Regions from separate parts of the Streptomyces sp. NPDC059906 genome, predicted to be linked through region 2. Evidence: riboswitches for the same ligand, from Rfam matches in the RefSeq annotation. Region 2 holds a riboswitch; the other holds the start of a gene.
The links. A riboswitch is a leader RNA that binds a small molecule or an ion and turns the genes downstream of it on or off. The one in region 2 is predicted to bind glycine.
Positions count from the first base shown of each region.

Region 1: it holds a riboswitch for glycine, as region 2 does, so the genes downstream of both, gcvP (aminomethyl-transferring glycine dehydrogenase) here and gcvT (glycine cleavage system aminomethyltransferase GcvT) in region 2, are expected to answer to the same signal.

Region 1 is NZ_JBHWKU010000062.1:2,874-6,273, reverse strand. Features, by position in the region: gene ACFV9J_RS40105 (DNA polymerase IV) at 1-1,242, shown strand, start outside; gene ACFV9J_RS40100 (PRC-barrel domain-containing protein) at 1,158-1,535, opposite strand; glycine riboswitch at 1,686-1,781, shown strand; gene gcvP (aminomethyl-transferring glycine dehydrogenase) at 1,959-3,400, shown strand, end outside.
Region 2 is NZ_JBHWKU010000025.1:36,420-39,819, forward strand. Features, by position in the region: gene gcvH (glycine cleavage system protein GcvH) at 1-111, opposite strand, end outside; gene gcvT (glycine cleavage system aminomethyltransferase GcvT) at 229-1,362, opposite strand; glycine riboswitch at 1,518-1,611, opposite strand; gene ACFV9J_RS29915 (AAA family ATPase) at 1,789-2,457, shown strand; gene ACFV9J_RS29920 (enhanced serine sensitivity protein SseB) at 2,537-3,304, shown strand.

The DNA of each region.
Region 1 (3,400 bases), on a different contig from region 2:
CCGCACGCCGCCTACCTCGTGCCGCGCTTCGAGCTCTACCGGTCTATCAGCGAGCAGGTGATGCGGCTGCTGCGGGAGCTGTCGCCGCTGGTGGAGCCGCTGAGCCTGGACGAGGCCTTCGTGGACCTGGACGCCGGCGGGGCGGCCCGGGACGCGGAGTCGGCGCGCGCGGCCGGGGCGAAGCTGCGCACCGACATCCGCACCGTCACCGGCCTCACCGGTTCCGTGGGCCTCGCCGCCTCCAAGATGCTCGCCAAGATCGCCTCGGAGGCGGCCAAGCCCGACGGACTGGTGCTCATCCCGCCGGGGACCGAGCGGGCCATGCTGGAGCCGATGACGGTGCGGACGCTGCCCGGGGTGGGGCCGGCCACGGGAGACCATCTGCGGCGGGCGGGGATCACCACGGTCGGCGAGATCGCCGAGGCGGGCGAGGACGAGCTGGTGCGGCTGCTGGGCAAGGCGCACGGCCACGCGCTGTACGCCATGGCGCTGGCACGGGACGAGCGTCCGGTGGTGGCCGAGCGGGAGACCAAGTCGGTGTCCGTGGAGGACACCTACGACGTGGACATCCACGACCGGGTGCGGGTCGGCGTCGAGGTGGGGCGGCTGGCGGACCGCTGCGTGCGGCGGCTGCGCGCCTCCGGTCTGTCCGGGCGGACCATCGTGCTCAAGGTGCGCAGATACGACTTCTCCACGCTCACGCGCTCCGAGACCCTGCGCGGCCCCACCGACGATCCCGCGGTGGTGCGGGAGGCGGCCGCCAGACTGCTGGACGCGGTGGACACCACGGGCGGCGTGCGGCTGCTCGGGGTGGGTGTCAGCGGGCTCGCCGACTACACGCAGGAGGACCTGTTCGCGCAGGCGGCGGGGGACCGGGCGGAGGAACCGGCCGAGGAGCCCGGGACCGAGCCCGCCGAGGAGCACGCCCCCACGCCCGCCGAGCGCCGGTGGCCCTCGGGGCACGACGTACGGCATACGGAGCTGGGGCACGGGTGGGTCCAGGGCAGCGGTCTCGGGCGGGTCACCGTGCGCTTCGAGACGCCGTACTCGGAGGTCGGGCGGGTGCGGACCTTCCCGGTGGACGACCCGGAGCTGACACCGGCGGATCCGCTGCCGCTGGTCGCCGGCACGGAGGGCGGCGAGGGTGGCGAGGGTGGTCAGCCGTCGTCGTTGCCCTTGCCGGCCAGCTTGCCGAAGTCGTGGTCGGGAGGCGGCGGAGCGGCCGAGACGTCCAGGCCGTAGTGGTGGTAGAGCTGGAGTTCCTGTTCCGGCGAGAGGTGGCGGCCGACGCCGAAGTCGGGCGCCTCCTTGATCAGCACCCGGTCGAAGGGCACGCGCAGGGCGCCGTCGACCAGCTCGCTGGGCTCCAGCGGGACGAAGGCGTCCCTGCTGAAGAGACCGGTTCGTATCGCCGCCCACTCGGGGACGCCGGTGGCATCGTCGAGGTAGACCTCGTCCACGGTGCCGATCCTGGTGCCGTCGCGGTCGAACGCCTTGCGGCCGATCAGGTTCCGCGGATCGATGTCAGTACGCACGGGGCCCTCCACTTGATCGCACCACTGGGCCGGACTGGGGTCGCACACCAGCCGCCTAATCATCCGTAAGTACTACAAAAGAGCACAAATGCCCGGTCGGCCACTCGAAGTCCGTGCGGCGACCTCGCTGGTACGCTGGCAAACGGCTGCTGACCCCGCGCGGGAGAGTCCTCCGGACACCACCGGAGGCGCCGAAGGAGCAAATCCTCCCCGGAATCTCTCAGGCTCACGTACCGCACGGACGAGGTCACTCTGGAAAGCAGGGCGGGTGTCGACGGCTTCCGCTCTCACCGACGGTGAAAGCCGGGAGAGCCCCAGGGCTCGCCCGGTGAAGCTCTCAGGTTGAGATGACAGAGGGGGAGGCCGTCCGGGTACCCGCGCCGTGGTGCCCCTCGAAGGTCGTCAGACCAGGAGGCCTCCGCAATGACCGCCCATCGCACTCCGCTCTCCGAACTCGAACAGGCCATGCCCTTCGAGCAGCGCCACATCGGCCCCGACCACGAGGCCCGGGCCAAGATGCTCGCGCAGGTCGGTTACGGTTCGCTCGACGAACTGACGGCCGCCGCAGTGCCGGATGTGATCAAGAACGCCGACGCGCTGGACCTGCCGGGCGCGCGCTCCGAAGCGGAGGTGCTGGCCGAGCTTCGCTCGCTCGCCGACCGCAACCAGGTCCTCGACTCCATGATCGGCCTCGGCTACTACGGCACCTTCACCCCGCCGGTGATCCTGCGCAACGTCATGGAGAACCCGTCCTGGTACACGGCGTACACGCCCTACCAGCCGGAGATCTCCCAGGGCCGTCTCGAAGCCCTGCTGAACTTCCAGACGATGGTCGCCGAGCTGACCGGCCTGCCCACCTCCGGCGCCTCGCTGCTCGACGAGGGCACCGCCGCCGCCGAGGCGATGGCCCTCTCCCGGCGCATGGGCAAGAACAAGAAGGGCCTGTTCCTCATCGACGCGGACGCCCTGCCGCAGACCGTCGCCGTGATACAGACCCGCGCCGAGCCGACCGGCGTCGAGGTCGTCGTCGCCGACCTGAGCGAGGGCATCCCGGCCGAGCTGGCCGAGCGGGAGATCAACGGCGTCCTGATCCAGTACCCGGGCGCCTCCGGAGCCGTCCGCGACCTCAAGCCGGTGATCGACCGGGCGCACGAGCTGGGCGCGCTCGTCACCGTCGCCGCCGACCTGCTCGCCCTCACTCTGCTCACCTCGCCCGGCGAGCTGGGCGCGGACATCGCGGTGGGCACCACCCAGCGCTTCGGCGTGCCGATGGGCTTCGGCGGACCGCACGCCGGTTACATGGCGGTGCACGAGAAGTTCGCCCGCAGCCTCCCCGGCCGCCTGGTCGGCGTCTCCGTGGACGCCGACGGCAACAAGGCTTACCGCCTGGCCCTGCAGACCCGCGAGCAGCACATCCGCCGCGAGAAGGCCACCAGTAACATCTGCACCGCGCAGGTGCTGCTCGCCGTCATGGCCGGCATGTACGCCGTCTATCACGGTCCCGAGGGCCTGCGGGCCATCGCCCGCCGCACCCACCGGTACGCCACGATCACGGCCGCCGGGCTCGCCGCGGGCGGCGTCGAGATCCTCCACGGCTCCTACTTCGACACCGTCACCGCGCGGGTGCCCGGCCGGGCCGCCGAGACCGTGCACGCCGCCCGCGAGAACGGCGTCAACCTGCGGCTCGTCGACGCCGACCACGTGTCGTTCGCCTGCGACGAGACCACCACCCGCGCCCAGGTCGGCGGCGTGTGGCACGCCTTCGGCGTCGAGGGCGACATCGAGTCGCTGGACGCGGAGACCGCGGAGACGCTGCCCGAGTCGCGGCTGCGCACCGACGACTTCCTCACCCACCCCGTCTTCCA
Region 2 (3,400 bases):
ACCGAGCGCGTTGGCCGCGTGCTCCGTGATGCCGACCGTCGAGACGCCGTCCTCGGCGCCCGACAGCCACTCGTGCTCCTTGCTGTAGCGCAGCTGCTGGGGGTTGCTCATGGCCTGAATTCTCCTGTACGCGAGGAAGTGGCTGGTGAAGGGGGTGACGACGGATGGGGAGCGGCTCAGGGGGCTGCCGCGGAGGGGCGGTGCCCCGTGTCCACTGTCTACTTCTGTCTACTTCTGGCGCTTGTAGAACGGCAGCGCCACGACCTCGTACGGCTCGTGGCTGCCCCGGATGTCCACGCCGACGCCCCCGGTGCCCTCAGCCGCGTGCGCGGGGTCGACGTACGCCATGGCGATCGGCTTGCCCAGCGTCGGGGACGGGGCACCGGAGGTGACCTCGCCGATCACCTCGCCGCCCGCGACCACCCGGTACCCGGAGCGCGGGACCCGGCGGCCCTCGGCGACCAGGCCGACCAGGACGCGGGGCGGCCGGGAAGCGGCGCGCTCGGCGGCCTCGGTCAGCGCGGCGCGCCCGACGAAGTCGCCCTCCTTCTCGAACTTCACCACCCGGCCCAGACCGGCGTCGAACGGGGTCAGCGCGGTCGACAGCTCGTTGCCGTACAGCGGCATGCCCGCCTCCAGGCGGAGCGTGTCCCGGCAGGACAGACCGCACGGGATCAGCCCCGCGCCCTCGCCCGCCCCGGTCAGCGCCTGCCACAGCTCGACCGCGTGCTCGGGCTTCACGAACAGCTCGAAGCCGTCCTCGCCGGTGTAGCCGGTGCGCGCGATCAGCGCCGGGACACCCGCGACCGTGCCGGGCAGACCGGCGTAGTACTTCAGGCCGTCCAGGTCGGCGTCGGTGAGCGAGGCGAGGATGCCCGGGGACTCGGGGCCCTGCACGGCGAGCAGCGCGTAGGCCTCGCGGTCGTCGCGCACCTCGGCGTCGAAGCCGGCCGCCCGCCCGGTCAGCGCGTCCAGCACGACCTGGGCGTTGGAGGCGTTGGCGACCACCATGTAGTGCGGAGCCCCGGCCTCGGTGTCGTCCAGCCGGTAGACGATCAGGTCGTCCAGGATGCCGCCGTCCTCGCGGCAGATCATGGTGTAGCGGGCCCGGCCCGGCTTCACGGTGCCGATGTTGCCGACCAGCGCGAAGTTCAGCAGCTCGGCCGCCTGCGGCCCGGTGACGGTGATCTCACCCATGTGCGACAGGTCGAAGAGACCGGCGCGGGTGCGCACCGCGACGTGCTCCTCGCGCTCGGAGCCGTAGCGCAGGGGCATGTCCCAGCCGGCGAAGTCGGTCATCGTCGCGCCCAGCGCGCGATGCGTGGCATCCAGCGCGGTACGGCGCAGTTCGGTACTGCTCATCGGTCGGTCGTCTCCCAGGACAGGACGGGGCGAGGTCGGTCCTCCCCATCTGTCATCGGAACCTGAGAGGTTCGCCACGGCCACCGGAGTACGGCGATCAGGGCTTGCACCTTGGGTGGGACCGCCGTCGGGGGCGGTCCGCTTTTCAGATGTGCCTCGCCCGCGCGGTAACGGTGCCTGAGAGATTCAAGGGAGGGACTTGCTCCTTCGGCGCCCCGGCGCGGCCGGGGACTCTCCCGCGCGGATTCAAACGGCCGGTATGCAGTTGGCGCCGCCATCATTGCACGCCCGGGCGATCCGTGGCAGACCGTGATCTGTAACCGGCTTGTGGCAGTAAGCGAACGAAAACGCGAGACCCGCGCATTACCTTCTCTTTACACTCGACGGGGAGGTACTCGTGTACCGCCCCAGGGGAGGACGATCACGGTGAACAGGACCACGGCGTACGCCACGACCTCGGGACTCGCGCTGCCCAAGCAGCCGGCCGCCCCGGCCCCCGCGGCATGCGCCCCACTGACCGCACCCGTCGTCCGCGACCTCAGGGACCGCGACGGCCGCAGCCCGCACGCCCTGCTCTTCGGACCCCGGGACCTGGTGGTGATCACCGGCCTGCCCGGCAGCGGCAAGTCCACGCTGATGCGGCGCACCGTGCGCGGCGGCCGCATCGACTCCCAGGACACCCGCGACCGCTGGGACGGCCGCATGCCGCGCTTCCTGCCGTACGCGCTCTACCGCCCCCTCGTCCGCCTCGCCCACTACGCGGGGCTGCGCCGCGCGCTGCGCTCCGGCGAAGGCGTCGTCGTGCACGACTGCGGCACCCAGGCCTGGGTGCGCGGCTGGCTGGCCCGCGAGGCCCGCCGCCGGGAGGGCACCCTGCACCTGCTGCTCCTCGACGTCGCTCCCGGCGAGGCCCTGGCCGGCCAGCGCGAGCGCGGCCGGGGCGTGACGCGGTACGCGTTCCTGCGGCACCGCACGGCCAACTCCCGCCTGCTGCGCGCGGTCACCGACGGCACCCTGCCCGCGGGCTGCTCCTCGGCGGTCGTCCTCGACCGGGCGGCGGCCGACACCCTGCGGCGGATCGCCTTCACGGGGTGACGCACGGTAGGGCCCCAGGGCCGAACGGGTTAGCCTTTCAGCCACGAACGGCGGTACCAGGCAGGCGGTAGGTAGGCAGATGGACTTCCCGGCACAGACGCACCCCCACCCGCACGGCGGGTGGCCCGGCAACGAGCTGGAGGAGGTGCTGTCCGCCTCCCTCGGCATCCCGTCGGCCGGCGGCCGGATCGTGGAGGTCCTCGGCCGCAGCTTCCTGTGGATACCCCTGCCGAACGGCGGCGGTCCGCACAGCGGCCCCCTCGACCTGCCCTCGCTGGAGATCGACGGCCAGGCCTACGTGCCGGTGTTCAGCTCCGAGGAGCAGCTGCGCCAGGTCGCGGGCGCGCACATGGCGTACACCGTCGCCCCCGCCGCGGAGTTCGCCCGCGGCCTCCCCCCGCAGGTCGGCATCGCGGTGAACCCGGAGGGCGTGGTCGGCATCCCGCTGCCGCCGCCCGCCGTGGCCGAGCTGTGCCGGGCCGGGCGCACCCCGCTGGACGGGCCCTCCTCCGGCGGCCGGGTCCGCCTCTTCGAGCCGGACTGGCAGGACGACCCGGTGGACTTCCTGGCCGCGGCCTCCGCCGAGTTCGCCGCCACCGGCGTCGTACGCAGCGCGCGCCGCTGCCTGGCCGCCGTCGAGACCGCCGACCCGGTCCTGTTCGTCGGCGTCGAACTCACCCACTGGGAGGGCGACGCCCGGACCCTCCCCCTGGACGCCCTGGGCCGAGCCCTCACCAAGTCCCCCCTGAAGTACCAGGTCAACCTGGTCCTCCTGGAAGCAGCCCAGGACCCGGTCTGCGACTGGATGCGCGAGAAGGTCCGTCCCTTCTACAACGGTGACTTGTAAGCACCGGGTGGGAAGACGTACCCAGGGGCGCGGGGAACTGCGCGACAAGCCACGACGGCGCCGCAGCCGAACAATGGCCGCACACCCCGAGCTGGA